Regions from separate parts of the Thauera sp. DNT-1 genome, predicted to be linked through region 1. Evidence: predicted binding sites of a transcription regulator. Region 1 holds the regulator's gene; the other holds the start of a gene.
What was found. The regulator sigma-54, encoded in region 1, starts transcription at its own class of promoters, with help from an activator protein. The targets are predictions, from matches to a motif close to TGGCACGCTTNCTGCTNA.
Positions count from the first base shown of each region.

Region 2: ACZ5PP_RS20540 (PEP-CTERM sorting domain-containing protein) is a predicted target of sigma-54. The motif match lies at 2,877-2,894, and genes of this name have one in related genera.

Region 1 is NZ_AP043752.1:3,380,733-3,385,141, reverse strand. Features, by position in the region: gene recA (recombinase RecA) at 1-494, shown strand, start outside; gene recX (recombination regulator RecX) at 511-960, shown strand; gene lptB (LPS export ABC transporter ATP-binding protein) at 947-1,669, shown strand; gene ACZ5PP_RS15615 (RNA polymerase factor sigma-54) at 1,692-3,146, shown strand; gene hpf (ribosome hibernation-promoting factor, HPF/YfiA family) at 3,165-3,488, shown strand; gene ptsN (PTS IIA-like nitrogen regulatory protein PtsN) at 3,625-4,110, shown strand; gene hprK (HPr(Ser) kinase/phosphatase) at 4,079-4,409, shown strand, end outside.
Region 2 is NZ_AP043752.1:4,478,184-4,482,592, reverse strand. Features, by position in the region: gene ltrA (group II intron reverse transcriptase/maturase) at 1-1,172, opposite strand, end outside; gene ACZ5PP_RS20540 (PEP-CTERM sorting domain-containing protein) at 1,786-2,781, opposite strand; gene ACZ5PP_RS20535 (DapH/DapD/GlmU-related protein) at 2,991-3,647, opposite strand; gene ACZ5PP_RS20530 (nitroreductase family protein) at 3,666-4,409, opposite strand, start outside.

The DNA.
Region 1 (4,409 bases):
TCAAGCGCACCAACACCCTGGTGATCTTCATCAACCAGATCCGCATGAAGATCGGCGTGATGTTCGGCAGCCCGGAGACCACCACCGGCGGCAACGCGCTCAAGTTCTACGCCTCGGTGCGCATGGACATCCGCCGCACCGGCACGATCAAGAAGGGTGACGAGGTGGTCGGCTCCGAGACCCGCGTCAAGGTGGTCAAGAACAAGGTCTCGCCACCGTTCAAGGAAGCCCACTTCGACATCCTTTACGGCGAGGGCATCTCGCGCGAAGGCGAGATCATCGACCTCGGCGTCGAGCACAAGATCGTTGACAAGTCGGGCGCCTGGTACGCCTACAAGGGCGACAAGATCGGCCAGGGCAAGGACAACTCGCGCGAGTTCCTGCGCGCCAACCCGGTGCTGGCCCGCGAGATCGAGAACAAGGTGCGGGTCGCGGTCGGCCTGCCCGAGCTGCCGCCCGCCGCCGCGTCCGCCCCGGCGCCGGCCGAGGCCTGACCCCGTCGACGCCGACATGGGCGAGCCGAGCCTGCGCGAACGTGCGCTCCGCCATCTCGCCCGGCGCGACCACTCGCGCGCCGAACTTGCGCGCAAGCTCGCACCCCATGGCGAGCCGGCCGAGATCGAAGCGGTGCTCGAGCGCATGCGCGAGCTCGGCCTGCAGTCCGACGAGCGCTACGCCGAGGCCTTCGTGCGCGGCAAGGCGGCGCGCTTCGGCACCGCACGATTGCGCAACGAGCTCGTGCGGCGAGGCATCGACCGTGACCGGATCGACGAGGCGCTCGCCGACGAGTGCGTAGAATCCGAGATCGAGCGGGCGCGCGCGGTGCTGCGCGGCCGCTTCGCCACCCCACCCGCCGACGCACGCGAATGGGCGCGCCAGGCGCGCTTCCTGCAAACCCGGGGCTTCGCCCCCGAGCTGATCCGCAAGCTGCTGAAAGAGCCCTACGATGAGTCTGCTTAAGGTCGCCGGCCTGCAAAAGCGCTACAAGGCGCGCACCGTGGTGCATGACGTCGGCTTCGAGGTCGGCTCGGGCGAGGTCGTCGGCCTGCTCGGTCCCAACGGCGCCGGCAAGACCACCTGCTTCTACATGATTGTGGGTCTGGTGCGCGCCGACGGCGGCCAGATCGCCCTCGACGGCACCGACCTCACCCACCTGCCGATCCACGCCCGCGCGCGCTTGGGCCTGTCCTACCTGCCGCAGGAGATGAGCGTGTTCCGCAAGCTCAGCGTGGCCGAGAATATCCGCGCCGTGCTCGAACTCCAGGGGCTCGAACGCCGCCAGATCGAGGAGCGGCTCGAGGAACTGCTGATGGAACTGGGCATCCATCACCTGCGCGACAACACCGCGATCTCGCTCTCGGGCGGGGAGCGCCGGCGCTGCGAGATCGCCCGCGCGCTCGCCACCGACCCGCGCCTGATCCTGCTCGACGAGCCCTTCGCCGGAGTCGATCCGATCGCGGTCATCGACATCCAGAAGATCATCCGCTTCCTCAAGGAGCGCGGTATCGGCGTGCTGATCACCGACCACAACGTGCGCGAGACCTTGGGCATCTGCGACCGCGCCTACATCATCAGCGAAGGTCGCGTGCTGGCGAGCGGAGAACCTACCGAGATCATCGAGAACGAGCGCGTGCGCCAGGTCTACCTCGGCGAGCACTTCCGCCTGTGAGCCCGCCCTCCTGCCGACCGCGATGAAACCCAGCCTCCAGCTCAAGCTCTCCCAGCACCTCACGCTGACGCCCCAGCTGCAGCAGTCGATCAAGCTGCTGCAGCTGTCTACGATCGAGCTGAACCAGGAGATCGAGCGCGTGCTGCTCGAGAATCCCATGCTCGAGCGCGAGGATGGCGACGGCGGCGTCGACTACGCCCCCGCGCCGCCGCCGGGCAACGCGCCCGAGCGCGAAGCCGCGCCGGAACCCGCCGCCGAACCGGCGGGCGAGTCGATCACGCACGAGGGCGGCGAAGGCAGCAGCGAGGACGAGGGCATCGACTGGTCCAACGTGGGTCAGGGCGCGTCCAGCCGCAGCGAGGACGACGAGGACGGCGACTACCAGGACATCCAGGCCGCCGGCGTGTCGCTGCGCGAACACCTCGACCAGCAGGTCGCCCTCTCGCCCCTGTCCGACCGCGACCGCGCGCTGGTGCGCTTCCTGATCGAGGCGCTCGACGACGACGGCTACCTGCACCAGCCGCTGGAAGATCTCCTCGAGCTGCTGCCGCAGGACGCCGAGGTCGATCTCGACGAGCTCGCCATCGCCCTGCGCCACGTGCAGAGCCTCGAGCCGGCCGGGATCGGCGCGCGCAGCCCGCAGGAATGTCTGGCCCTGCAGCTCCAGGCCTTGCCCGAGTGCCCGATACGCCCTCTCGCTCTCGAGATCGTGACCAGCCACCTCGAACTGCTCGCGGAGCGCAACTTCGCCCGTATCCGCAAGCTCACCGGCTGTGACGACGAGGGTCTGCGCGAAGCGCAGGCCCTGATCTGCAGCCTCGACCCCCACCCCGGCTCGCGCTACTCCACCGCCGAGACGCGCTACGTGCTGCCCGACGTCGTCGTGCGCAAGCTGCGCGGCCAATGGACCGTGAGCCTGAACCAGGAAGCGATGCCGCGTCTGCGCATCAATCGCCTCTACGCCAGTCTGCTGCAGCAGAACCGCGCACAGGGCGGCGGCCTGGGTGGACAGCTGCAGGAGGCGCGCTGGCTGATCAAGAACGTCCAGCAGCGCTTCGACACCATCCTGCGCGTGTCCCAGGCCATCGTTGACCAGCAACGGCAGTTCTTCGATCATGGGGACGTGGCGATGCGGCCACTCACCCTAAGGGAGATCGCAGACCAGCTCGAGCTGCACGAATCCACCGTCTCGCGCGTCACCACGCAGAAGTACATGGCGACGCCGCGCGGGGTCTTCGAGCTCAAGTACTTTTTCGGCAGCCATGTCGCGACCGACACCGGCGGTGCGGCTTCCTCCACGGCGATTCGCGCGCTGATTCGCCAGCTGGTGGACGCGGAAGACAGCAAGAAGCCGCTGTCCGACGCCAGGATCGCCGAAATCCTCGGCCAACAGGGAATCGTCGTGGCGAGGCGCACGATCGCCAAGTACCGCGAGTCCCTCAACATCCCGCCGGTCAGCCTGCGCAAATCCCTCTGACAACAACAGGAGTCATCCATGAATCTGAACATCACCGGGCGCCACGTCGAAGTCACCCCCGCCATCCGCGAATACGTGACCTCCAAGCTCGATCGCGTCATCCGCCATTTCGACAACGTCACCAGCGTCACCGTCATCCTGTCGGTCGAAAAGCTCAAGCAGAAAGCCGAGGTGACGCTGCACGTGCGCGGCAAGGACCTCTTCGTCGAAGCGGACGACGCCGACCTCTACGCGGCGATCGACGCGATGACCGACAAGCTCGACCGTCAGGTTCAGAAGTACAAGCAGAAGCAGTCCGACCATAACCACGAGTCGCTCAAGCACCAGGTCCCCGAGGCCTGAGGACCGGCTTGAAGCTCCCCGTCCGGGGTGTGGTTATAATGCGCGCGTTTTCACGAAGCGCGGCCGCACACGCCCCGGACCGGATTCCCGCCCCCCTGGCGGCAGCTGACGGAAGAGTGCGCGAGCCCACCTGCGAATGAGCCTGATATCCCAACTCCTGCCGCTTTCCAACGTGGTGATCGATCTCGACGCGAGCAGCAAGAAGCGCGTCTTTGAACAGGCCGGCCTGCTGTTCGAGAACAACCAGGGCATCGCCCGCAGCACCGTGTTCGACAGCCTGTTCACCCGCGAACGCCTCGGCTCGACCGGACTGGGTCAGGGCATCGCCATCCCGCACGGCCGCATCAAGGGGCTCAAGGACGCCGCCGGCGCTTTTCTGCGCCTGGCCACCCCGGTGCAGTTCGACGCTCCCGACGGCCGTCCGGTGGACATGCTGTTCGTGCTGCTCGTGCCCGAACAGGCCAACGAAACCCATCTGCAGCTGCTGTCCGAGCTCGCGCAGATGTTCAGCGACCGCGAGTTCCGCGAGACCCTGCACGGCGCGACGGATGCCGCACAGATCCACCGCCTGTTCGTGAATTGGGGTGCCGATGCGGCAAACCAGCCTGACCCGGCTGTATGAGGCGCACCGCGAAAGCCTGAGCCTCGTCCACGTCAGCGGACCGATCGGTGCCCGTCTGTCGGTCGCCGAAGAGCGCATCTGGCCGGCCGACCTCGTCGGCCACCTCAACCTGATCCACCCCACCCGGCTACAGGTGCTCGGCGCCGCAGAGCTCGCGTGGGCGCAACGCCAGGCGAACGAGAAGGTCGCCCACCACCTCAACGAGATCCTCTCGGCGCACCCCCCCGCGATCATCGTCGCCGACGGCTGCGAGATCCCCAACATCCTCCACGGCATCTGCGAGGCGCACGACGTCGCGC
Region 2 (4,409 bases), 1.1 Mb from region 1:
TTCATGTGGCTAGCGCCACTGTTCCACCACGGCCCGCGTTGGTTGAACGCGGAGCGAAACGCCCGCTCCTCCTTCAGCCCCGCCTTCATCAGGTTTCTGGCGCGAGTATAAGGGCGCTTCCACTGCCGCCACAGGATGCAGCGCAGCTTGCGCCGGAGCCAACCGTCGATCTCTTCCAGCGCCCGCTTGGTCTCGGTCAGCTTGAAGTACGCTGCCCAACCCCGTAGCACCGGATTCAGTTCTTCGATCGTGCGCCGCACACTACGCCCCCTCGCACCTTTGAGCACCTCGCGAATCTTGTCCTCCAGCCGTTTCAGGCTAGTCGGCGCAATCCGCAGCTTCGGGGCCTTGTGCCAAGTCAGGCTGTAGCCCAGAAACTTCCGCTCCCACGGTCGTGCGACCGCGCTCTTGGCCTCGTTGACCGTGAGCTTGAGCCGCTCGGACAGAAACTGGGTAATACCGCCCAGGACACGCTCGCCTGCCGCCTGACTTCTGACGTAGATGTTGCAGTCGTCCGCATAGCGACAGAACGCGTGGCCCCGGCGCTCCAGCTCCCGATCCAATTCTGTCAGCAGAATGTTCGACAGCAGCGGACTCAAGGGGCCGCCTTGCGGCGTACCCTGCGTCCGCGGGCTGACGACGCCCTCTGCCATCATCCCCGCTTCCAGATACCGTCGGATCAGCTTCAGTACCCGCCCGTCCCCGATCTTCTTCGCCAACTTCGCCATCAGAATGTCGTGATTGACCCGGTCGAAGAACTTCTCCAGATCCATATCCACCACGACGCGACGACCTTGAGCCACATACCGCTGCGCCGCCTTGACCGCCTGATGGGCAGATCGCCCCGGTCGGAAGCCGTAGCTCGACTCGGAGAACGCCACCTCGAAGATCGGTGAGAGCACCTGATGCAACGCTTGCTGGATCAGTCGATCCGTCAGCGTCGGTATGCCGAGCGTCCTCATCCCGCCTTGGGGCTTCGGAATATCCACCCGGCGCACCGCTTGCGGGATGTACGTCCCCGCCAGCAGCTTGGCCTTGATCGTCGGCCAGTGTTGCTGCAGATGAGCCTTGAACTCGGATACCCCGATGCCATCGACACCGGCTGCACCCTTGTTGCGGATCACCCGCTCGTACGCAAGCCACAGGTTGCCGCGCTCACACACGGCTTCCATCAGCCCGCTTGCCCGCTCCAACTCCGCTTTCGTCCGCTCAACGTCCGCCGACTCCACCTCGACACGCAGCCCAGCCCCCTCCGGATACCGTCCGGAATCCGCTGCCTGCGCCCCATCTGGCCGATGGGCTTCTGTCTTCCTCGGCTTCATCGAGAAACGTTCGCCTACTCGCGTTCTTCCATGTTCAGCCCTTCGCCCCATCCCGGCGGCTACTATGGCCTCTGCTGACTTCCTCACGCGCATCCCAACGCCTCACGACGTCAGTAGCACAACGGCACCCGTGAGGATCTCCCCGGGTATGACGCACCCACCTTCACGCTTATACCTGTCGGATATACGTCACAGCGTTCCGTGCAAGTTTCGGGCTTTGACAATATTGGCCGCCTCACCCCGCTGCAGCGCCTCCTATCCGCTTCCTGTTCGTCAGGCCAGCGCTTTGCCTTCGGCTTCCTCCAGATTCGCAGTTACCCGCGACACCCTTGCCGTTCAGCTAACTCTTCCCCTTGCCGGGCGAGTAGAGGACTTTCACCTCCAAGTGAGTGCGCCCTGCCGGGCGCACCAATAAAAAAGGCGCGGTCCAGACCGCGCCTTTTCTGTTGCGAGTGCCTCCGGATCAGACGAGCTTGCGGCGGCGGCTCACGGCACCCATGCCGGCGATCGCGATGCCCAGCAGGGCAAGCACGCTGGGCTCGGGCACGGTGCGCGTGGAGGTCGAGGTGTTGCCGTTGAACGCAAGGGTCCAGGCACCGTCGGTCAGGCCATCCACGGTGATGCCCATCAAGCTCCAGCCCGCGGCGCGGCTGTACTGCACCGTGGCCGGGTTCGCGCTGACGGAGATGTTACGGTTCAGGTCGACGTTGTCGTTATCCTCGGCGCAAGTCACGCTGGCGACGGAACCGCTCACCTCGCAGTCGTTGTTCGCGGCCGTACCGTTCGGGGTCCAGTTCACCTCGCTGGTGCCGTCGTTCTTCGTCAGGCTGAAGGACGCGTTCATGTTCGCCTGCGCCGAACCGCTGGTAAAGGCGAGCTGGTTGATCTCGGCATACAGGCTCGGGTCGGCCTCGAACGAAAGCACGAGCTTGCCGGTGCCCGACACGAGGAACGTGAAGACGAAACCGGTGTTCGAGGTGATTTCGGCACTGGAACGCGCGGCGCCGTTGCCCTGGAGCTCGGACTCGGCGATCTGCGCGGTGGAACTCGCCACTCCGTTGCCAAGCTCCGAGGTGTAGATCACGGAGTCGGAGTTCGAATACGTCTCCGTACCCGGCCCGAAGAAGGAGAAGTCGTTGTTGGCGCGGATGATGGTGCTGCCCGGCGCGTTCGCAGCGGTCGCATCGAGCGACGGGGTGGTGTTGCAACCCGTACCCGGAGTGCTTCCCGAGCAGTTGTTGGACTGGGTGGGCGAACTCGCACCGTTCAGGGTCGCCGTGTTGGTGACCTGGAATTCGTACGACTGGATCGGGTTCGCCGCCAGACCGGTGATGCTCACCGAGAACTCCTGGATTTTCAGGCTGGAACTGGCGTACACACTGGCGTTCGCCTGTCCGGCCACACCCAGGGCAAGCGCGGCCGCAATACCGGTAGCCAGGGTCGTTTTGATCAGTTTCATGTCTTTCTCCTTTCGGTTTTCGCTTTGCTTTTGCCTTGCCGAGCACCCTAGCTGGGCGGCAGGGCAGCTATCGAGGCAAGCCCTGTGACTCTTCTAAAGCAAAACGCGGGCCAGCTTTTTTTTATCTTTTATTTTCAACACTTTGAATTTAATCCCCGGCAGAAGGGAGGCCTACTCGGAAGGCGAGTGTAAAAAATTCCGACACCCGGTCAGCGCAAGCGCCTGGCGGGAACGCCGCCCCAGACCTCGCCCGCGCCGATCTTCGTATCCTTGAGCACGACCGCACCTGCCGACACGATGGCGCCGTCGCCGATGGCGACCCCCGACATGACCACCGCCATGGCCCCGATCGTCACCCCGTCGCCGATGCGGATCCTGGCCAGCGCGAAGCGGCTTCCCTCGATCGCGTGCGCATACAGCACGGCATCGTGGCCGATGATGCAGTTCGCGCCGAACTCGGTCAGCGGCGGGTCGAGCAGCGTGCCCGCGCTATAGGTGTTGGGGCCGAGACGCGCCCCCAGCGCGAGGTACACCAACCGCATCAGCGGCACCGGCAGGAAGTGCGTGCGGATCAGGGAGTTGAACAGCAGGAGATAGAAGAGAATGTTCACCTGGGCGGCGAATTCCGCCCGCGACCCCGGCTCCAGTTCGCCCTCGGCGAGCGGCATCGCCTTCAGGAAAAGCCGGTACGCGACAAAGGCCCACACATACATCGCGACGACGCCCCCAAGCAGCAGGACTACGCCACGGAAATCCCCCAGCGGCAAGGAACCCAGCCCCCAATACGAGGTTGCCGCCGCAAGCAGGAGGACCAGGATGAAGAGCGCCATGAAGACGCCGACCTGTGGCAACGAAATCTGTCGCATCGTTTCACTCCATGGCGCCTAGCGCGGACCCGCGCCATCCCGCTCCAGCATCAGCGCGGCGAGCGCCTTGCGCGTCGAGCGCGACGCGGGCGGAGACGACACCCCGACCCTGCCCATCACGACCAGCCCGCCTGCCGCATCCGCACCGAGCAGCGAACCCAGGCGACCTGCCAGCAGCCGCACCCGATCGTCGATGCCCGGCCGGCGCGAGAGGCTGCAACCCGCGCCCGCATACCAGTTGAAGATGACCGGCGTCATCTCGGGCTGCAGGTGCAAGCCGACCGCGTGCGCGGTCAACCACAGGCGCTGCATGGCGATCCCCGCCCCGACGTAATCGAGCATGCCCGCCGGGCGCTGCCGCGCGAGCACGCACAGGTGCGCCGCACAACCCAGGGCCGGCAGGAGGTCGAGCTGGAGGCGTGGCGCCAGGGTGCCCATCAGGTACTTGTTGAAGAAGTCGACCCGCTCCCAGCTGCGCATCACCCAGCGCATGAGCCGGGCGGTGAGCGGATCGACCCCGACGGCCTGCTCCGGGATCCTGTCCTCGCTGAAGCGGGCGCCCCATTCGATCACGTGCCGATGAACCTCGAAGGCCTCGGGGCAGGTGAGCCGGATGCGCGCGTTGTCCCACAGCAGCCGCGCCACCGCGGCGCGCGCGGAGAAGGTCTCGAACAGGCGAAGCTCGTAGGCGTCGCCCACCGAGGCGCTCAATGCCTTGCGCTGGTCGGCCGTCAGCGGAGTGGTGCGCATCGGGCGTCGCTG